DNA from 4 places in the Micromonospora sp. NPDC049529 genome. Region 1 is predicted to be linked to each of the others. Evidence: riboswitches for the same ligand, from Rfam matches in the RefSeq annotation. Region 1 holds a riboswitch; each other region holds the start of a gene.
The links. Region 1 has a riboswitch for cobalamin ahead of bluB (5,6-dimethylbenzimidazole synthase). Riboswitches for the same ligand answer to the same signal wherever they lie in the genome.

Region 1 (5,200 bases):
CAACCCGAAGCTTCCTCGATCCGTTTCGGTGACGCAATGGTCACCAGGGGATGTGGTAGAGATAGGTACGAATAGCCGAGGCCCGACATCGGGCGAGTGCGCATCGTCTTTGCCGACAGCACGACCGGACGAGTGGACGATGCACAGGCCGGGGGGAGCATCATGCCGGAGTCCGTTGTCGGGTCGACCGTCCCGCGTCGACAGCTCGGCCGGGAGCTGCGCCGGCTCCGCGAACACGAGGCGCGTATGCCGCAGGTGGACGCCGCCCGTGCGCTGGAGTGGTCGGTGACGAAGCTGTGGCGCTTCGAGAGCGGCGAGCTGCCCGCCCGTACGGTCGACGTCAAGGCCATGTGCGACCTGTACGGCGCCGACGAGCAGACCACCACCGCCCTCACCGCCATCGCCCCGCACACCAAGTCCAAGGGCTGGTGGCACGACTACGCGGACATCCCGCCCTGGTTCGAGCTGTTCATCGGTCTCGAAGAGGCCGCGAGCAAGCTCCGCGAGTACCACACCGATCTCGTCTCCGGCGTCCTGCAAACCAGGGAGTACGCCACAGCGGTGTTCAAGAGAAGCGTGCTGGGGTTGTCACCCGATGAGATTGAGCGGCGCGTCGCGGTGCGGATGAGCAGGGCCCGCCTGCTGACCAGGCTCGACCCGCAAGCGCCGGTATTCGACGTGATGCTCGACGAGGCGGTCATTCGTCGGCCCGTCGGGGATGGGCAGATCATGGCCCGGCAGCTGCGGCGCCTGGCCGAGGCAAGCGAGCTGCCCAACGTATCCATCCGCCTGCTGCCGTTCAGCGCCGGCATCCACGGAGGCACCATGGTCGGTGGATTTACCATCATGGACTTTCCGAAGCGCCAGGAACCCACGACAATCTACGTGGAGGGCCTGACCGGTGCTCTCTACCTGGACAAGCCAGCCGAGACCGCGCGGTACGCCCTTGCCTTCGAGGACATCACCGCGTCAGCACTGAACGAGGCCGCATCGCGCGATGAGTTCGTGCGCGCGGCGAAGGAGTATGAGTCGTGAGCAGTCTTTCAGGAGCCCGCTGGCGCAAGAGCAGTCGCTCGAATGATCAAGGTCAGTGCGTTGAGGTGGCGGACAACCTGGTGGGGGTTGTCGGGGTGCGTGATTCGAAGGATGTGGCTGGGCCGGTGCTGGTGGTGGAGTCGGCGGGTTGGATGGCGTTCGTCGGTGGGGCGAAGTCAGGTGCCTTCCGTCGCTGACGGCTGGGTGAACACATGATCCACGCGCGCTCACCTGTTGTGGGGGCGGTCAACAGAACAGCTCAGCGGGCGTCGATCATGGTCTGTCCGTGCGCTTCGGCGCCGAGGTGGGGCGTCTGCGGACAGTAAAAGTTTGCCTAAAAACCCACGTTTAGCTGTCGCAGGCAAACCGGGGTTTTTAGGCAAACTTTGCCAATCGCGCTGTGAGAGTCCCGGCGCGGTCAGGCAGCTCACGGTCGCCCCGGATCGGTCGAGTCTGAGTCTGAGCTGGTCGTGCCGGGGTCGGTGGCGGTACGGATGCGGTGAGCTGTTCCAGGGCGGCGACCTCGGCCCGCAGGGCGGCTCGCCCCTGCCGACCGGTTCCCGACGGAGAGGTTCAGGCCGACGGGTGCCAGCGGTCGTGGTGCAGCGCCGCCGACAGGGGGCGGCGTTGGCGCCAGCCGTGTCGTTCCAGGTCGGGCGTCTGCTCGAAGTGGGTCACCGGGCCCAGGCAGAGCCAGGCGACCGGGCGGATGGTGGCCGGGATGCCGAGCAGGTCACGCAGGAACGTCTCCCGGTAGAAGGAGACCCAGCCGACCCCGAGCTGTTCGGCACTCGCCGCCAGCCAGAGGTTCTGGATCGCCAGGCAGACCGAGTAGAGCCCGGCGTCGGCGATCGCGTGCCGGCCGAGCACCGACGGGCCACCCCGCTCCGGGTCGTACGTGACGACGATCGACAGGGTCGACTCGCGTACGCCGTCGATTTTGATCCCGGCGAACCGCCGCGCGGCCTCACCCTCCAGGGTGGCCGCGAAGCTGTCCCGCTCCCGCTCCACGTGCCGGTGGAACTCCCGCCGCAGGTCCGGATCCCGGACCAGGACGAAGTCCCACGGCTGGGAGAGCCCGACGCTCGGCGCGGCGTGCGCCGCCGTCAGTACCCGCTCCAACACCTCGTCGGCGATCGGTGCTCCAGTGAACTGGCCGCGTACGTCCCGGCGACGGTGGATGACCTCGTAAAGATCCGTGTCCAAGGCAGGCTCCCGCTGCGCTCGTGCCCCGAGAACGGGGCAGGTGACAGCGAGGCCGGTCTTCGGACTCCCGGATCTGCGCTGGTCACCCGCCTTCCCAGCCCTGTTCGGGCCAGTGGCCGCGTCTCGTACGCGTGGGTGGCAGCTCCCCGGTCACCGCGGCGGGCCCGTGCCGGATTCACACCGGCTTCCCGATTCTCCCCGCTCGCGCGGGGCACCTCGCAACGTTTGTGCCAGGACGAACCCTAGCGCCACCGGCTCGGCGGACGGCGAGGACAGGTTCCCGGCGTCACTCGCGTCACGTTCTCGTCGCCTTCCGCGAATGTTCGCGTGGATGGTCGGTCACCCGCCGTACGGTGGAGGTTGGGGAGGTGCGATGGCGACGGTAGCGGTGACCCGGCTCGTGCAGGCGTCCGCCGAGGAACTGTGGCAGGTCTTCACCGACCTGCCCGGCCGGTCCGACTGGCTCTCGACGATCAACGGGATCGAGGTGCTGACCACCGGCCCGATGCGGGTCGGCACGGTCTGGCGGGAGAGTCACCGCCTGCCGGACGGCACCGAGCTGATCGAGGAGTTCCGGGTGGACGAGGCGAGTCCGCCGCACCGGCTCACGGTCAGCTCGTCCGGCGTCGGCGTCGACTACCGGACCGTGTACTCCTTCACACCGGTCGAGGGGCGGCGCCGTCGGCGTGGCTGGACCGCGGTCAGCGTGGTCCAGGAGGGCGCCGTGACGGCGCCGTACGCGCGCCTGCTCGCGCTGGTGTTCGGCGGGCTGGCCGCTCGTACCGTCGAGGGAGCGCTCCGTCGTGACCTGGCCGACCTGGCCGCCGTGGTTACCTCGCCCGACGGCGACCACCGGGGCGACCCGGCCGCCGCGGCCTGATCGGGACCGGCCGCCACAGCCCCGTCCCCGGAGGCGCCGCCCAGCGGCTACCGCCGTCGGCCGAGACACGGGACGGGGCGCCGAGACACGGGACGGGGCGTTGCCGACTGACCTGACAGGCATCGGTCCGGCATGGCTCGGTAGGGTGCCCGGCGGAGGTGCTGGATGCGATCGCGGGGCCGGAGGTGGGGTCGGCGCCGGCCGGCCGTGATCGTGATCGCGGCCGTGCTGGTCGTGGCGTCGGTCGCGGTGATCGCGTACCGGGTGCTCGCTCCGACCGAGGTGCTCACCACCGCCCGTACCGGTTATCCCGCTCCGGTGCGCCCGGCGATCGGGGTGGTCGGCACGCTCGCCTCCGCTCCGCTGATCGTCGACGGTCGGCTGCGGATCTACGCCACCACCCGCCAGGTGCGCGCCGACGAGCCGGTCGACGCCCGGACCCGGCGTACCCCGTACTGGTCGTACCGGCGCTGGCCGGCCGAGCTGATCGGCGTCGTGGCGGTCGGGACGACCGTGGTCAGCCGCTGGTCGGATGGCGACCTGGTCGCGCTGGACGCCCGTACCGGCCGGATCAGGTGGCGGGCCGACGGCCCACCCCCCGGACACGGGTACGACGGGCGGCGCACCGGAGCCGGCACGAACTACACCCCGGCCGGGCTGATTCCGGCGACCGGGAGCAGCGGACGGGCCGTACTGGTGGTGATCGGCGGATCCGGGCTGCGCGGTCTCGACCTGGCCGACGGGCACGAGTTGTGGCGGGTCGACATCGACGGTTCCTGCCGGGCCGGTGCGCTCACCACCACCGCCGGTCAACTCGTCACCGTCGACGCCTGCGCGGCTCCCCAGGTGGCGGAGTTCCACGACGTCCAGACCGGTCGGCTGGTCAACCGGTGGCGGCCGGAGGACGCCGGACCCGAGTTGGGGTTGGTCCCGGTCGGCTGTGGCAACGGCGGTTCGAACTGCTCGGCCATGCGTACGACCAGCGCCGGCAACAGCCGTGGTTGGCTGCTGGACCGGGGCGAACCGGTGCCGGTGCCGGTGCTCGACCCGGCCGAGGCGGTGCTCGACGGCGATGTGGCGCTGACCCCGAGCGGCAACGAGCTGGTGGCCCGTTCGGTCCGGTCCGGGACCGAGCTGTGGCGGCGGACCGGGCCGGCGCCGGTGCGGATCGTCGCCCTACAGCCGGGGTTGGTGCACCTGCTCACCGACGCCCACGAGTTGATCACCCTGGATGCGATGACCGGGGCACAGAAGTCGAGCTTTCCGCTCGTCGCGGGCGACGAGGTCGTGCCCTGGCGACCCGGTTTCGTGTACGCCGCGAACGGCTTCGTCGCGGTGGAGCGGCTGGCGCAGGCGGCGCCCTCGGATGCGGACGACGCGCAGTTCTACGCGGCGCCACAGCCGGTGATCCTGGCCGCCAGCTGACTGGCGCTGACGGCCGGGTACGGGTCGGGCTAGACCGGTACCTTGACCCGGCGACGTCGCGAGCGGCGGATCAGGAACGTCAGTCCGACGACCAGGATCAGTCCCACCGCGAGTGCCGCAGCGGCCAGGATCCATGGTGAGGCGAAGCGACTCAGCGGCGAGCTCGGCTTGCCGACCTCGCCCGGATCCGGGAAGGTGATCCTTCCGGACGCACTCTGTTTGACCAGGCCGCTTTCCAGGTCGACGTCGATCTGCCAGGGGCCGTTGGGTATCTCGCGGGGGAGAGTCGCGAGTAACATCCCGGACTCGCCCGGTGCCAGCGTTGTCCCATCGACCACGTCGAACGGGCCGGCCCGCATGCCGGCGGGGCCGTCGGAGAGAGTTACCGAGCCGGTCAGGTCCAGGGCGCGCTCGCCGGTGTTCCGCACGGCGATGCGTACCGAGGGCACGCCGAGGGTGTCCCGGGCCGGGATCATCTCGTTGATACTGAAACCGGACGGCGGCTCGCCACCGACGCCGATGTCGAGATAAGTTCTGACGCCGACCCTGTGGATCTTGTTGACGTTGGCACCGGGATCGGTCGCCGAGGAGATCGCGGCCCAGATCACCGCGTACCGTTCGCCCCTGGATGCCTTCGGCGGAACGGCGATGGTG
Region 2 (5,200 bases), on a different contig from region 1:
ACAATCCGGAGACGCCCTGGTCGAGCAGGTCCTCGGCGAACTGGACCTCGCACTCGACCGCCTCGGCGAGCATGTCGCGTACCTGCTGGCGCATCTCGTCGTCGAACAGGTCGGGTTCCTCCCGGCGGACGGTGTCGACGACGTCGAAGGCGAACGCCATGTGCATCGACTCGTCGCGGAACACCCAGTTGGTGCCGGAGGCGAGCCCGTGCAGCAGGCCCCGGGAGCGGAGGAAGTAGACGTAGGCGAAGGCGCCGTAGAAGAACAGCCCCTCGATGCAGGCGGCGAAGCAGATCAGGTTGAGCAGGAACGCCCGGCGGTCCTCGCGGGTACGTAGCTCGCGCAGGTCGAACACGGAGTCGATCCAGCGGAAGCAGAACTCGGCCTTGCGGCGGATCGATGCGATGTTCTCGATCGCGTCGAACGCGGCGAACCGTTCGTTCTCGTCCGGTACGTAGGTGTCGAGCAGGTTCAGGTAGAACTGGACGTGCACGGCCTCCTCGAACAGCTGCCGGGACAGGTAGAGCCGGCCCTCCGGGGAGTTGACGTGCTGGTAGAGGTTGAGCACCAGGTTGTTGGCGACGATGGTGTCGCCGGTGGCGAAGAACGCGACCAGCCGGCCGACCAGGTGTCGCTCGGCCGGGGTCAGCCGATCCAGGTCGGCCAGGTCGGAGTGCAGGTCCACCTCCTCGACGGTCCAGGTGTTCCTGATCGCGTCGCGGAACCGGTCGAAGAAGTGCGGGTAGCGCATCGGCCGCAGGGTCAGGTCCATGCCGGGGTCGAGCAACATGCCGTTCTTGCTGGTCATCGGGCTGCCTAACTGTTCACTGGTGACGGGGGTCGGGGTTACTGGCACGCGTCGCACGACTCGGGGTTCTCCAGGGAGCAGGCGAGTGCCTCGTCGTCGGCGACCGGCACCGGCCGGTTGGTCGCGACGGTGGCCTGCTGGATCCGGGTGGCGGGGCGGGAGCGCAGGTAGTAGGTGGTCTTCAGCCCCGACTTCCAGGCGTACAGGTACATCGAGGAGAGCTTGCCGATGTTCGGTGCGCTCATGAACAGGTTCAGCGACTGGCTCTGGTCGACGTAGGGGGAGCGGGCGGCGGCGAGGTCGATCAGGGAGCGCTGCGGCAGTTCCCACGCGGTCCGGAACAGCTCCCGTACGTCGGCCGGCAGCGCCGCGATGCCCTGGACCGAGCCCTCGGCGCGGCGGATCTCGGTCCGGACCTGCTCGGTCCACCGGCCCAGGGCCTTGAGCTCCCGGACCAGAGCGGTGTTGATCTGGAGGAACTCGCCGGAGAGGGTCTCCCGCTTGAACAGGTTCGACACCTGCGGCTCGATGCACTCGTAGCAGCCGGCGATGGAGGCGATGGTGGCCGTCGGGGCGATCGCGACCAGCAGCGAGTTGCGCAGCCCGTACGCCGCGACCCGGTCCCGTACGGCGGCCCAGCGCTCGGTCTGGGTCGGGGTCACGCCCCACAGGTCGGGTTGGAGTTGCCCCCGGGCGGCCCGCGTCTGCTCGTACGCCGGGTGCGGGCCGAACCGTTGCGCGAGCCCGGCGGAGGTTTCCAGGGCGGTCAGGTAGATCTCCTCGGAGATCCTGGTCGACAACTCCCGCGCCCGGGGCGAGTCGAACGGCAGCCGGAGCGCGAAGAAGACGTCCTGTAGCCCCATCAGCCCGAGCCCGACCGGGCGCCAGCGTGGGTTGCTCGCCGCCGCCTCGGCGCTCGGGTAGTAGTTGATGTCGATCACCCGGTCGAGGAAGACCACGGCGGTGCGAACCGTCTCGCGCAACCGGTCCCAGTCGACGTCGTCACCGGCCAGGTGCGCGGCCAGGTTGACCGAACCGAGGTTGCAGACCGCCGTCTCGCCGTCGCCGGAGACCTCGACGATCTCGGTGCAGAGGTTCGACAGGTGCACCACGTTGCCCGGTTCAGCGGTCTGGTTGCACAGCCGGTTCGACGGGTCCTTGAACGTCATCCACCCGTTGCCGGTCTGGGCCAGGGTGCGCATCATCCGCCCGTACAGGTCGCGTGCCCTGACCTGGCGGACGAACCGGCCGGCGGCCTCGGCGGACCGGTACGCGGCGTCGAACTCGTCCCCCCACAGGTCGGGCAGTTCGGGCACCTCGGCCGGGTCGAACAGCGACCAGACCTCGTCGGCCTCGACCCGCCGCATGAACTCGTCCGGGATCCAGTTCGCCAGGTTCAGGTTGTGCGTACGCCGGGCGTCCTCACCGGTGTTGTCCCGCAGTTCGAGGAACTCCTCGATGTCCGGGTGCCACGGTTCCAGGTAGACGCACGCCGCCCCCTTGCGCCGGCCGCCCTGGTTGACCGCCGCCACGCTCGCGTCCAGGGTCCGCAGCCACGGCACGATCCCGTTCGACAGGCCGTTCGTGCCCCGGATCAGCGCGCCCCGGGACCGGACCCGCGACCAGGCGATGCCGATCCCACCGGCGAACTTCGACAGCTTCGCCACCTGGGCGTACCGGTCGTAGATCGAGTCGAGTTCGTCGCGGGGCGAGTCGACCAGGAAACAGGACGACATCTGGGTGTGCGCGGTGCCGGAGTTGAACAGCGTCGGGGAACTCGGCAGGTAGGCAAGCGTTGACATCAGCCGGTAGAACCCGATCGCCTCGCCGGGGGTCTGCGACAGGCCGCAGGCGACCCGGAGCAGCCAGTACTGCGGTGTCTCCAGCACCAGCCGGTCGGTCGGGTGGCGCAGCAGGTAACGGTCGTGCACCGTACGCAGCCCGAAGTACTCGAACCGCAGGTCGGCGGTGGGGTCGATGGCGTCGTCGAGCTTGCGGGCGTTGACCGCGACGAACCGCGCCGTCTCGTCACCGATCAGCCCGAGTTCGTGGCCGAGCCGGATCGCCTGGCTGAACGAGGCGATGCCCCGTTCGCGTACCTCCTTGTCGACGTAGCCGGCGAGCAGCCGGGCGGCGAGCCGGGAGTACTGGGGCTCCTCGCCGATCATCTCGGCGGCGGTCTGGATCGACAACCGGTCCAGTTCGGCGGTGGTCGCCCCGTCGTAGAGACCGCTGATCGTCCGGGTCGCCACCCGCGTCGGGTCGATGTCGTCCAGGTCGTCCGCCCAGCGCTGCACCGCCCGGACGATCTTGTTCACGTCGACCGGCTCCAGTGCGCCGTCGCGCTCGCGCACCCGCATCGGGGTACGCCGCTGCCCCGCGCTCGGTGAACCGCCGTCCGTCGTCGTACCATCCGCCACCACCTGTGTGACCGTCACCTGTCGCTCCTCGTACTCGTCGCCGACGAGGTCCGGAAGTGCGCGCAGGCAGGCGGAGACGCACCCGAGGGTGCGTCGCAGCCGTCAGCCGTCCCGCGCGGCCTCGGACCGCCGCGCACCGTTGGCCGGGCGCGGCACGACTGGCAGGTCTTCGGACTCGTGGGCGCGGCCACGGAACCCGTGACCCCCTACCGGCCGTCGCTTCCCGGGGGCGTGCCCGGCGTCGGCCGGGCGTCTCCCAGTGCTGTGTGACGGCTGTCGTTCCCACTCACCGCTGCGGGGCAGTCCCGGATTCGCACCGGGTTCCCTCTTGCCTCGGCCGGGTTGGATGCCCGGCCGAACCAGTTGCGTCACGGACTATATATGGGGGGAGCGTGGTTGCTGAACACCAGATGTCGTGTTGGTGTGTCGCCGAGGACACGTGGCGGCGGAGCACTCCCGGCGGTTGGCCCACCGCCACCGCCGTCAGGGCACCATCCAGGACAGGACCGGGGTCGCCTGGAGACCGACCAGCAGCGCCATCGCGGCGATCAGCAGGAGGCTCCAGCCGAAGGTCCGGCGGAACAGGTCGCCCTCCCGGCCGTGCAGCCCGACCGCGCTCGCGGCGATGGTGAGGTTCTGTAGGGAGATCATCTTGCCGACCACGCCACCGGAGGCGTTGGCGGCGGCCACCAGCACCGGGTCGAGGCCGGTCTGCTGCGCCGCGCTCACCTGGAGAGCGCCGAACAGCGAGTTGGAGGACGTGTCGGATCCGGTGAGCGCGACACCGAGCCAGCCGAGTACGGGGGAGAGGAGGGCGAAGAACCCGCCCGCCGCGGCCAGCCAGGTTCCCAGCGTGGTCGTCTGCCCGCTGGCGTTCATGACGAAGGCCAGCGCCAGCAGCCCGCAGACAGTGAGGATCGCCCAGCGCAGGTCGACCAGGGTGTCCCGGTAGGCCCGCACCGCCGTACGCGGCGCGACGCGCAGCAGCGCCATGGTGATCAGACCGGCCAGCACCAGCAGGGTTCCGGTCGAGGACAACCAGTTGAGGCGGAAGAGCGGAATCGTCGACGGCGCCCCGGAGCCGGTCTCCAGGTGCAGACCCGGCCAGTGGAAGGTCACGGTCACCAGGTTCAGCAGCCCGGAGACCGCGGGTACCTGGGAGAGCGCGAAGATCACGACGATCGTGACGTACGGCGAGTAGGCGCGCCAGACGTCGGCCGGCGAATCGGCCCCGTCCACGCCGGGGCGTGCGGCGAGCACGGCCGTCGACGCCGACGGGCGGGCGTCGGCCCCCGGCCGTAATCCGCCGGCACCGACCGGGGTGTCCGGCGACGTCCGCGAACCGACCGGGGTGTCCGGCGACGGCCGCGAGCCACCGTCCGGTTCCCGCTCGGTGCGGTCGGGGTGTTCGGCGGGTTCGCGTCGCGGCGGCCAGCGGCGTACCGCGACCGCCACGGCCACCGCGCTGACCAGGGCGGCGACGATGTCGGCCAGGGCCATCGACAGGTAGTTCGAGGTCAGGAACTGCGCCAGGCCGAAGGTGAGCCCGCAGGTCACCGCGAGGTGCCAGGTCTCGCGCAGCCCGCGGCGTCCGTCGACCAGCCAGATCAGGAGCAGCGGTACGAACACCGCGATCACCGGCACCTGGCGGCCCGCCATCGCCCCCAACTCCGTGGCCGGCAGGTCGGTGACCCGGGCGAGGGTGGTGATCGGCAGCCCCAGCGGCCCGAACGCGGCCGGTACGGTGTTGGCGACCAACGCGACGATCGCCGCGATCATCGGCCGGAAGCCGAGCGCGAGCAGCATCACGGTGGTGATGGCGACCGGGGTTCCCTGACCGGCCAGGCCCTCCAGCAGGGAGCCGAAGCAGAACGCGATGATCAGCGCCTGGACCCGCCGGTCGTCGCTCACCCGGGCGAAGGAGCGCCGCAGCACGTCGAAGGAGCCGACCGCCACCGTCATCTGGTAGATC
Region 3 (5,200 bases), on a different contig from region 1:
CGACCAGTCGGGGAACCGTCACCACTCGATGCCCTGCTGGCCCTTGCGGCCGGCGTCCATCGGGTGCTTGACCTTGGTCATCTCGGTGACCAGGTCGGCGAGGTCGACCAGGTCCGGGTGGGCGTCCCGGCCGGTGATCACCACGTGCTGGTTGCCGGGCCGGTCGCGCAGGGTGGCGACCACGTCGGCGATGTCGATCCAGCCCCACTTGATCGGGTAGGTGAACTCGTCGAGCACGTAGAAGCGGTACGCCTCGGCGGCCAGGTCACGCTTGATCTGGGCCCAGCCCTCGGCCGCCTCGACGGCGTGGTCACGCTCGGTGCCGGGGCGCTGGATCCAGGACCAGCCCTCGCCCATCTTGTGCCAGACGACGCTGCCGCCCTGGCCGCTCTCGCCGAGCGTACGCAGGGCGGTCTCCTCGCCGACCTTCCACTTCGGGCTCTTCACGAACTGGAAGACGGCGATCGGCCAGCCCGCGCTCCAGGCCCGCAACGCCATCCCGAACGCGGCGGTCGACTTGCCCTTGCCCTGACCGGTGTGCACCGCCGTGACCGGCTGACGGCGCCGCTCCCGGGTGGTGAGGCCGTCGTCGGGTACCTGCTCCGGCTTGCCCTGAGGCACGTCAGGCCGCCTTTCCGAGAGTGTGCAGCGCGTCCAGCGGGACGCAGTCGGCGTCCAGCGCGGTGGCCAGCCGTCGGGCCAGGCCGAGCCGGATCGGTCCGGCCTCGCAGTCGACCACGACCGAGGCGATGTCGGCCAGCGACGGCACGACGGTCAACGGGTCCGGCCCGCTGGTCGCCCGGCCGTCGGTGACCACGACCAGCAGCGGCCGGCGCCGTGGGTCGCGACGCCGCTCGGACTCCAGGGTCCGGGCCGCCTGACGCAGCCCGGCGGCGAGCGGGGTACGGCCACCGGTGCGCAGTTCGGCCAGGCGCAGCACGCCGACCTCGTGGCTGGCGGTCGGTTCCAGCACCGTGCTCGCCCCGGTGCCCCGGAACGTGATCATGCCGATCTTGTCCCGCCGCTGGTAGGCGTCGCGCAGCAGCGACAGCACGGCGGTCTTGACCACCCGCATCCGGCGGCGCGCCGCCATCGATCCGGAGGCGTCGACCACGAAGAGCACCAGGTTCGCCTCCCGACCGACGTGCACCGCCTCGCGCAGGTCCGCAGGCGTGACCGTGCGGGCACCGCGTCGGGCCGTGGCCAGCAGGGTGGCGGGCAGGTGCAGGCTGGTCAGCCGGCCGGTCGGCAGCCGGGACCCGACCACCCGACCCCGCCGGGCGTACGCCGGGGAGCGGCGGCCGGTGTGCGCGCCGGTACCCCGTCCGCGTACGGCCAGGGCACGGGTCCGGTACGGGCTGGTCGCCGCGACCGCCGGCTGGTTTCCGGCGGACGGCTGTTCCTTCTGCTGCTCATCCGTCCGCTGCTCCGGCACCGGCTGCTCGTCCGGGCCGGTCTGCTCCGGTCCGGTGGCCGGCGGGGGCGACCCGTCGGGCCGGTCGGGCGTGTCCGGGCCACCGTCGGGGCCGCCCGGTGGCGGACCACCGGCTGGTGGCTCGGGCGGACCGTCGGACGGGCCGCCGTCGGGATCGTCGTCCGGTCCGGCCGGCGGTTCGGGCTCCGGATCGTCGTCGGCGGCGTGCTCGCGCAGCAGTTCCTCAAGCTTGTCCTGGTCGGCGCCGGGCGGGTCGAGCGGGTCCCGGCGGCGGCGGTGCGGCAGGGCGAGCCGGGCGGCGGCGGCCACGTCGTCGGCGGTCACCACGTCCCGGTCGTGCCAGGCGGCGAGCGCCACCGCCGTACGGGCCACCACGATGTCGGCGCGCAACCCGTCGACGCCGTAGCCGAGGCAGATGGCGGCGATCCGGTCCAGTTCGTGATCGGGCAGCCGTACCGAGGGCAGCCGTCGGCGGGCGACCGCGATCCGCCCGGCGAGTACGGCGTCCTCGTCGACCCAGCGCGCCGCGAAGCCCACCGGATCCGTCTCGTACGCGAGCCGCCGGCGGACCACCTCGGCCCGGGGTGCCGTCTCGCGGGGCGCGGTCACCGCGACCACCAGCCCGAACCGGTCCACGAGTTGGGGACGGGGTTCGCCCTCCTCCGGGTTCATCGTGCCTACGAGCAGGAACCGGGCGGCGTGCTTGACCGACACCCCGTCCCGTTCGACGTGTGCCCGACCCATGGCGGCGGCGTCGAGCAGCAGGTCGACCAGGTGGTCCGGCAGCAGGTTCACCTCGTCGACGTAGAGCACTCCCCGGTGGGCGGCGGCGAGCAGCCCCGGTTCGTACGCCTTGATCCCGTCGGCCAGGGCGCGTTGCAGGTCGAGGGTGCCGACGACCCGGTCCTCGGTGGCGCCGACCGGCAGCTCGACCAGGGTGGCGCGGCGCCGCTGGCCGCCCGCCCCCGGTTCGTGCGGGCCGTCCGGGCAGTCGGTGTCGGGGTTGGCCGGGTCGCAGGCGAACCGGCAGCCGGGCACCACGTCGACGTCGGGCAGCAGGGCCGCGAGGGCCCGGACGATGGTCGACTTGGCGGTGCCCTTCTCGCCCCGGACCAGCACTCCGCCGATCGCCGGGGAGACCGCGTTGAGCAGCAGGGCAAGTCGCAGTTCGGCCAGACCGACGACGGCGGAGAACGGGTACGGCGGGGTCATCGCCCGCTCAGGCGTGCAGCCATGCTCAAGTCCCTTCCGCGGGTATCCACGCCCGCGTGTGGCTGGGTGTCACCGAGCGGTCGGAGTCTCCTGACTCCCGGATCGACGCTTCCCCCCGACCTTCCGGCCGCTCGGCCGTGGCCCGTACGTGAGAGGTCACTCCCCGGTCACAGTGGCGGGACCGCCCCGGATTCGCACCGGGTTCCTCCGCGCACCGCTCGTGCAGGCCATGCTGTCCCACGGACCGCTCCGTCGTCAACGTGACCGCTCCGACCGCGCCCCGGCGGACCTGCGGGTGGGCGCGTCCGTCGGCGCCGGTATCGGGAAGATCACCCCACGGGTACGGTGCCCGGACGGCTCGGCCGCCGGAGCACTAGATTGACGTGGTGGCGGCTGAGGCGGCGGGGCTGGAGCGGGCCCGGCAGATCGCGGACGAGGTGCTGCTGCCGGCCGCGCTCTCGGTCGACCGGGCCGAACGGGTGCCGACCAGCCAACTCGACCTGCTCGCCGCCGAGGGCTTCTACGGTGTGGCGGCCGGTGGTCGGGACACCACCGTCGACCTCGGTGCCCTGGTCGAGACGTTCGCGAGCGGCTGCCTGGCCACCACCTTCGTCTGGTTGCAGCATCACGGCGCGGTGCGCGCGGCGGCGAGCAGTGAGCGCCCGGGTGTGCGGGAGACCTGGCTGGGACCGCTGAGCCGGGGTGAACGCCGGTCCGGCATCGCCCTGGCCGGGCTGCGTCCCGGTCCGGCCCCACTGCGGGTACGCCGCACCGACGACGGTTACCTGCTCGACGGCACCGCCCCGTGGGTCACCGGCTGGGGTCTGGTCGACACCCTGTACCTGGCCGCCCGCGACGAGGACGACCTGATCCACTATTTCCTGCTCGACGCCACCCCGGCCCGTGGCCTCACCGTGCACACGCTCGCGCTGGTGGCGGTCAACGCGAGCCGTACGGTCGACGTCGTCTTCACCGGGCACCGGGTGCCGGCCGAGCGGCTGGTCGCCACCGAGCCGTACGCCGAGTGGGCCCGTACCGACGCGTCCGGTTCGGCGTTGAACGGGTTCCTGGCGCTCGGGGTGGCGAACCGCTGCCTGCGGTTGCTCGGGCCGGGGCCGCTGGACGCCGTACTCGAATCCTGTCGCGCGGACCTGGTCGCCGCCGAGCCGGGCGATGTCCCGGCGGCCCGTGCCGCTGCTGCGGAGCTCGCCCTGCGGGCCGCTGCGGCGCTGGCCGTGAGCACCGGCAGTCGTGCGGTGCGCACCGACCAGCATGCCCAGCGCCTGGTCCGGGAGGCAACGTTCCTGCTGGTCTTCGGCTCACGGCCGGCGATCCGGGACGCCCTGCTGCACCGGCTCACCGGGTACGCAGCGAGCTGCTAGTGCCGTGACCACGATCCTTGGCCGGGTCCGGTGACACGCCGACCGGCGTTCGTGGGGTTGGTGGTGTCCGGCGCCAGGCTGTCGGGATGGCAGCACCTGTTCGGGCGCGCAGCTCAGGATGACGAGGCGTCCTGGACACAGTAAGGCCACCCGCACCGGCTCCCCGCAGCACCTGCTCGGTGCCCGGCCCGCCGGCGAACTGGACCACGGCGAATGTTCGTGGTCACGGCACCAGGGCCACGCGACCGGCTGGCGGTGACGGTGACATCCGCCGGTATTGACGGGTCCGGGCTGTCCGGATGGTCGATCATAAATCGGTGACCGTGGATCTATGATGGCCGGGCAGGTTCGTCACCCCTCCGGAAGGACTCGCCATGCCCCAGCCGCTCCGCCGCCGGCTCACCCGCCTCGCGGTTGTCGCCGCCGCGGCGGCAGCCGTCGGCTTCACCGTCCAGCCGGCCCCGGCCGCCGCCGTGAAATTCGATTGGAACGGCTATTTCGTGACCTACGACGAGTGCGAGCTCCACCGCATCGATGCCAGCTACTGGGGTGAGGTGAGCGGCAACTGCGAATACCGCACCCTGCCCAACAGCGAATACAACGGCTGGTACTTCCGGGCCTGGCTGCCGGGGTAGGACCGCCGCGCCGGATCAGGTGGCGGCAGCGTGCGCCGGGCTCGCGCGTCCCGCCCTGCCGCCACCACACCTCATACACCTGGTCCGGTGTGTCGCCGGACCAGGCCAACGATCGTGGTCACACCACTAGCCGCAGTGGATCGGTCCCCACCGCTCCTCGGCGAGGTTGCGGTACACGACGTAGACCAGGATGCACCGGTCGGCCGTCCCGGTGACCTGGGCCGGGCCGGCGTAGTACTGGAAGTTCCCGAAGTCGCGGTCGAAGTCGAGCGGTTCACACGGGTTACCCGCGTTGCCGGTGGGGCACTTGCCGATGAAGACCTCCATGTGCTCGGACTTGTCGCGGTTGAGGTTCTTCTGGGCCCAGACGCAGTTCGTTCCCCCGTTGGCGCTGGAGTAGGAGATGAACACGGAGATCGCGCCGCCGTAGGCGTCACGGTGCGGCGACAACTCGGTACCGGCACAGGTGGCGCGGGGGCTCAGCTTGGTGTGCGCGGACGCGGGCGAGCCGGTCACGGCGAGCGTCGCCGCCACCA
Region 4 (5,200 bases), on a different contig from region 1:
CACCCCACCACGAGCGCCGGTGCGGGGTACGGCCGAGCAGGACCACGTCCAGCACGGTCAGGTCCAGGTCGGTGTCGGCGTGCTGCTCGACCAGCGCCAGCCGCCGGGCCAGGTCACGCCGGTCCAGCCCGGTGAGCTCGTCCCCGCCGAGCAGCACCCGGCCCCGGTCGGGGGTGGTGAGCCGGGCGATCAGGCGCAGCAGCGTGGTCTTCCCGGAGCCGTTCGGCCCGAGCAGCCCGACCAGTGTGCCGGTCGGCACCGCACACGACACCCCGTCGACGATCAGGGTGCCCTTGACCGACCAACTCAACCCGGCGGCGGTGAGCATCAGCCGCGTACCTCCCGGCGGCGCATCAGCACGATGAAGGCGGGCACCCCGAGCAGGGCGGTGAGCACCCCGACCGGCAGTTCCCGTGGTTCGAACAGCGTCCGGGCGGCGGTGTCGACCCAGATCAGGAAGACGGCGCCGACCAGCACCGTCACCGGCAGCAGGCGGCGGTGGTCCGGCCCGGTGAAGTAGCGCACGGCGTGCGGCAGGATCAGCCCGACGAAACCGATCGCCCCGCTGATGCCGACCAGGGTGCCGGTGAGCAGGGCCGCGCAGACCAGCAGCAACCAGCGGACCCCGGTGACGTTGACGCCGAGGGTGGCGGCGGCGTCCTCGCCGAACGCGAAGGCGTTGAGCGTACGGGCGTGCCACAGGACGAGCAGCAGGGTCACCGCGAGGGCGGCGCAGCCGTACGCCAGTGGGGTCCAGGCGGCTCGGGCGAGCGAGCCGGAGAGCCAGAACGTGATCTCCTGGGTGGCGTGCGGCTCCGCCTGCCAGATGATGACGAACGAGGTGACCGCGGCGCAGAACTGGCCGATCGCCACCCCGGCGAGGATCATCCGGGTCGGTGCCAGCCGGGCACGTTGGCTGGCCAGCCCGAGCACGATCGCGAACGCCCCGATCGCGCCGACGAACGCCCCGGTGGAGACGGCCCAGACTCCGGCGCCGAACCCGGCGACGACCACCAGCACCGCGCCCAGTGACGCGCCGGAGGAGATACCCAGCAGGTAGGGGTCGGCCAGCGAGTTTCGGGTCAGGGTCTGCATCACCGCGCCGACGGCGGCGAGCCCGGCCCCGACCACCGCCGCGGTGAGCACCCGGGGCAGGCGAAGCTGCCAGACGATGTGGTCCCGCAGCAGGGGCACGTCCGATCCGACCAGCCCCAGGTGGTCCCCGATCACCGACCAGACCGTACCCAGCGACAGGTCCGCCGGTCCGATGGTGACCGCCACCCCGGTCGACAGGACCAGGGCGGCGGTCAGACCGAACAGCAGCCCCGCGTAACCGGCGGCACCGGTCCGACCGGCGCCGCCGGCACCGGGGACGGTCACGTCGGGCCGCCGGTACGCGGTCACGCTCAGCCGCCGGTACGCGGTGCCACGGCGGCGAGCCCGTTCGCCAGCCCCTCGATCGCGGTGACGTTGCGGATCCCGGCGGAGGTGGCGGAGAAGGGGATGGTGACGAACCGCTTGTCCCGTACCGCCGGCAGGTCCCGCAGGGTCGGACTCTTCTCCAGGTGGGCCTGCTTCTGCGCGGCCGGGCTCCACTCGGCGTCGATCAGCACGATCACGTCCGGGTTCCGCTCGACGACGGCCTCCCAGCTGATGTCACCCCAGCTGCCGGTGACGTCGGCGAAGACGTTCCGGGCCCCCACCGCTGACATGATCATGCCGGGGGCGCCGCAGCAGGCACCCGCGCTCGGTGCGTCCGTACCGTCGTCCCACCAGAAGACCGAGGCACCGGCGCGCGGCTTCGCGGCGGCCGCCGAGATCCGGGCCCGCTGGGCATCGACCAGGGCGGTGGCCCGGTCCGGCACCCCGAAGATCGTGGCGACCTCGCGGATCTCGTCGAACACGTTGTCGACGGTCAGCGTCGCCGGCCTGGAGTCCGCCGGGCAGCCGGCCGGGGAGAGGTAACTGCCGATCCCGAGGGTCCGCAGGGCGCCCCGGTCACCGGCACCCTCCTCGCCGAAGGCGCTGGCGAACGAGCCGTAGACGAAGTCCGGCCCGACCTCCAGCAGCTTCTCCTTCGACGGGTACTCCTTCGCCAGCACCGGCACGGCGCGGTACGCGTCGGCGTACTCCGGCAGGATGGCGTCGTCCAGGTAGGCCGTACCGATCAGCCGGTCGCCCAGGCCGAGCGCGAGCATGATCTCGGTGGCCGCCTGGTTCATCGTCACGACCTTGGTCGGTACGGCGGTGACGGTGACGTCGAATCCGCAGTTCCTCAGGGTCACCGGCCCGGTCGACGCCGACCCGGCGACATCCGTACCCGGGGAGTCGCCGCCGCCTCCGCAGCCGGCGGCGAGCGCCGCCCCGGCGACCAGGGCGACGATGGCCGGCGCGAGCACGCGTCGGCGGGACTGCGGTCGGGATGCGCGCACACGCATGGGGACCACCTCTCCAGCACCTCGTGGATGGGTCTGTTCGGTGCCGTGGCCGGTCTCCTGGCTGACGGGTGACACGCCGTCGGTCAACCTTCCCGGGCGGCTGCCCAGTGGTTGCCCGGTCCGTCGCCGCGCGTGGTGCGCGTCGGCGTCCGGGCCCAGACCAACGACTTCCCGATCACAGTGGCGAGGGCCGCTCCGGTTTCGCACCGGTCTTCCCGAGCACCACGGCAGCGTCACGCTAGCGTCGGCGCCCGTTCGTCGCCATTCGCAGCGACGATTCTCACGGCGTAGACGAGCCTGGATCGGCTCCGGTGATCTGGTCGCTCCGGCTCCGGCGCCGCACCGTGATCGGTATGTTGATTCGGTGCGGCAGCCGCAGTCGGACAAGGGGGTGACCTGGGAAGAACTCTTCTTCGACCTGGCCTTCGTCTTCGCGGTCACCCAGATCACCGCCGAACTGTTCGCCAACCACGACCTGCTGGGCGTGGCCCGGGCGCTCATCCTGTTCATCTCGATGTACTGGGCCTGGGTCGGTGTCACGATCTACGCCAACCAGCGCGACATCGGCAACGTCCGCGACCGGGTGGTCATCTTCACCCTCGGCTTCGGCAATCTCGTCCTGGCCCTCGCCATCCCCGGCGCCTTCGACGACCGGGGCCTGCTCTACGGCGTCAGCTACCTGATCATCCGGGTGCTGCTCGCCGGGTTCGCCCTCAACAACTTCCGGGAGTGGCGGAGCTTCTTCATCGGCCCGTACGGGGTCGGCGCGATCATTTCCGGTCCGCTGCTGCTGATCGGCGGAATCGCGGACGGCGACACCCGGATCGTGCTGTGGGGGATCGCCTCCGCGATCGACATCTTCAGCCCGCTGGTGCTGCGCCGGCAACTGGCGAAGTTCCGGGTCCGGCCGGTGCACTACACCCACCGCTACGGGCTGCTGCTCATCCTCGTCCTCGGCGAGTCCGTGGTGCAGGTCGGCGCGGTCGCGTCCAGCCTGCCGCTGACCTGGCCCCGGATGATCGCCGTCGCCGGCTCGTACGCGCTGGCCTGCGGGCTCTGGTGGGCCTACTTCATCCACGGTCTCTGGGCGTTCCGTCGCGCCGTGGTCCAGTCCGAGGGGCACAGCGACGTACGCCGGTCGATCCTGCTCTACGCGCACCTGGGCTTCAGTTGCGGGATCATCGTCGTCTCGGTAGGTCTGGCCGAGGTGGTCCGGTCACCGCTGGCCGGAATGAGGATGGGCGACGCCGCCCTGCTCTACGGCGGATCCGCGCTCTTCCTGGGCACCTTCGCCTACACCCAGTGGCGGCTGCACCGGACCGTGGCCTGGCGCCGGCTGCTCGCCGCCGGTGCCTGTCTGGTCTTCTTTCCCGTCGCCACGTTCATCCCCGCCTTGGCCGCGCTGGTCACCCTGGCCGGGGTGATCATCGTGGTGAACGTGGTGGAGCAGGAGATCCTGCGTCGGCACGGCGCGGGCCGGTTCTCCGGCATCGGCCCGTACCGCCCGGACGGAGCCGACGTCGAGGAAGTCGAGGTGAAAGCCGAGGTCGACGCCGGCTCGGGTGCCGGGGTGCGGATCGGGCCGGGGCGGGAGGTCGACACCACCGACAACGGGCCGATCGTGAGCGACTGACCGCGCCGCCGCTGCTGCCCGGCGCCCCGCTACCGCGTACCGGTCAGGCCGAGCCCGCCGAGCAGGTGGTCGAGCCGGTCGTTCTCGGTGCGCAGGAAGTCGCCGAACGAGTCACCGTCGAGGTAGGCGTCGGTCCAGCCGTACCGCTCCAGGGCGGTGCGCCACTGGGCCGAGTCGTGCAACCGGGCGACCGCGTCCCGCATCGCCGCCACGTCCCGCGCCGCCAGTCCGGGCGGTGCGACGATGCCCCGCCAGTTGCTGAACAGCACGTCGACCCCCTCCTCACGCAGGGTCGGGGCGAGGATGCCGGGGATCCGGTGCTCACTGGTGACGGCGAGCACCCGCAACTGCCCGGAGTTGATCTGGTCGGCGTACTCGCTGAGGCCGGAGACACCGAACGCGACCTGGTGGTGCAGGATCGCCGCGAGCAGGTCACCGCCGCCGTCGTACTGCTGGTAGGAGACCTGTCGGGGCGGGATGCCGACGGCGTCCGCGACCAGCATCGGGGCCAGGTGGTCCGGGCCGCCGGCCGAGGACCCGCCGCCGACCGGTACGGCGGCCGGGTTCGCCCGCCAGGCCGCGACCAGCTCGGCCAGATCCCGGTACGGTGACTCGCGCGTCACCACCACGATCGCCGGCTCCTCGATCAGCCGGGCGATCGGCGTGGTGTCCTGGAGCGTCACCGGGGCGGTCCCGGCGTACTGGCTGCCGACCACCCCGAGTCCCATCAGCATCATCAGCCTGCCGTTGCCGCGCTCGTAACCGAGCCGGCGCAGGCCGACCACGCCCCCGCCACCGGGCAGGTTGAACACCTCCACGCCCCGGACGATCCCGGCGTCGTCGAGCGCCTTGGCGGCGATCCGCGCGGTCACGTCGTAGCCGCTGCCCGGCGCGTTCGGCACCAGCACCCGCAGCTCGGACAGGTTGTCGCCGGGCCGTCCGACGCCGCAGCCCGGTACGCCGACCAGCAGCAGGGCGAGGCCGATCGCGACCGAGCGGGTCAGTCGTCGCATTTCGTTCCTCCTCTGCCGGTTTCTCCCGCCTCGGGGCTGTCCGGTGCTGGTACCTGACGCCCGGTGGAGGTACCTGACGATCCTGCTCGTCCGGCGGCCGGTTGTCACCAGCCCGG

Region 2: linked by a shared signal. The riboswitch ahead of ACZ6QQ_RS36065 (ribonucleoside-diphosphate reductase subunit alpha) and the one ahead of bluB (5,6-dimethylbenzimidazole synthase) in region 1 are both predicted to bind cobalamin.
Region 3: linked by a shared signal. The riboswitch ahead of ACZ6QQ_RS29315 (VWA domain-containing protein) and the one ahead of bluB (5,6-dimethylbenzimidazole synthase) in region 1 are both predicted to bind cobalamin.
Region 4: linked by a shared signal. The riboswitch ahead of ACZ6QQ_RS27745 (ABC transporter substrate-binding protein) and the one ahead of bluB (5,6-dimethylbenzimidazole synthase) in region 1 are both predicted to bind cobalamin.

What each region holds. Positions count from the first base shown of each region.
Region 1 covers NZ_JBVJHT010000001.1:554,295-559,494, forward strand. Annotated here, with positions in the region: gene ACZ6QQ_RS02605 (helix-turn-helix domain-containing protein) at 97-1,035, shown strand; gene ACZ6QQ_RS02610 (DUF397 domain-containing protein) at 1,032-1,232, shown strand; gene bluB (5,6-dimethylbenzimidazole synthase) at 1,609-2,241, opposite strand; cobalamin riboswitch at 2,275-2,475, opposite strand; gene ACZ6QQ_RS02620 (SRPBCC family protein) at 2,615-3,121, shown strand; gene ACZ6QQ_RS02625 (outer membrane protein assembly factor BamB family protein) at 3,329-4,546, shown strand; gene ACZ6QQ_RS02630 (hypothetical protein) at 4,576-5,200, opposite strand, start outside.
Region 2 covers NZ_JBVJHT010000035.1:9,378-14,577, reverse strand. Annotated here, with positions in the region: gene ACZ6QQ_RS36070 (ribonucleotide-diphosphate reductase subunit beta) at 1-808, opposite strand, end outside; gene ACZ6QQ_RS36065 (ribonucleoside-diphosphate reductase subunit alpha) at 847-3,168, opposite strand; cobalamin riboswitch at 3,372-3,607, opposite strand; gene ACZ6QQ_RS36060 (L-lactate permease) at 3,712-5,200, opposite strand, start outside.
Region 3 covers NZ_JBVJHT010000020.1:4,179-9,378, reverse strand. Annotated here, with positions in the region: gene ACZ6QQ_RS29325 (cobyrinate a,c-diamide synthase) at 1-25, opposite strand, end outside; gene cobO (cob(I)yrinic acid a,c-diamide adenosyltransferase) at 19-621, opposite strand; gene ACZ6QQ_RS29315 (VWA domain-containing protein) at 623-2,647, opposite strand; cobalamin riboswitch at 2,731-2,855, opposite strand; gene ACZ6QQ_RS29310 (acyl-CoA dehydrogenase family protein) at 3,034-4,029, shown strand; gene ACZ6QQ_RS29305 (hypothetical protein) at 4,404-4,664, shown strand; gene ACZ6QQ_RS29300 (hypothetical protein) at 4,791-5,200, opposite strand, start outside.
Region 4 covers NZ_JBVJHT010000018.1:5,950-11,149, reverse strand. Annotated here, with positions in the region: gene ACZ6QQ_RS27755 (ABC transporter ATP-binding protein) at 1-328, opposite strand, end outside; gene ACZ6QQ_RS27750 (FecCD family ABC transporter permease) at 328-1,404, opposite strand; gene ACZ6QQ_RS27745 (ABC transporter substrate-binding protein) at 1,407-2,438, opposite strand; cobalamin riboswitch at 2,469-2,680, opposite strand; gene ACZ6QQ_RS27740 (low temperature requirement protein A) at 2,803-4,071, shown strand; gene ACZ6QQ_RS27735 (tripartite tricarboxylate transporter substrate binding protein) at 4,101-5,084, opposite strand.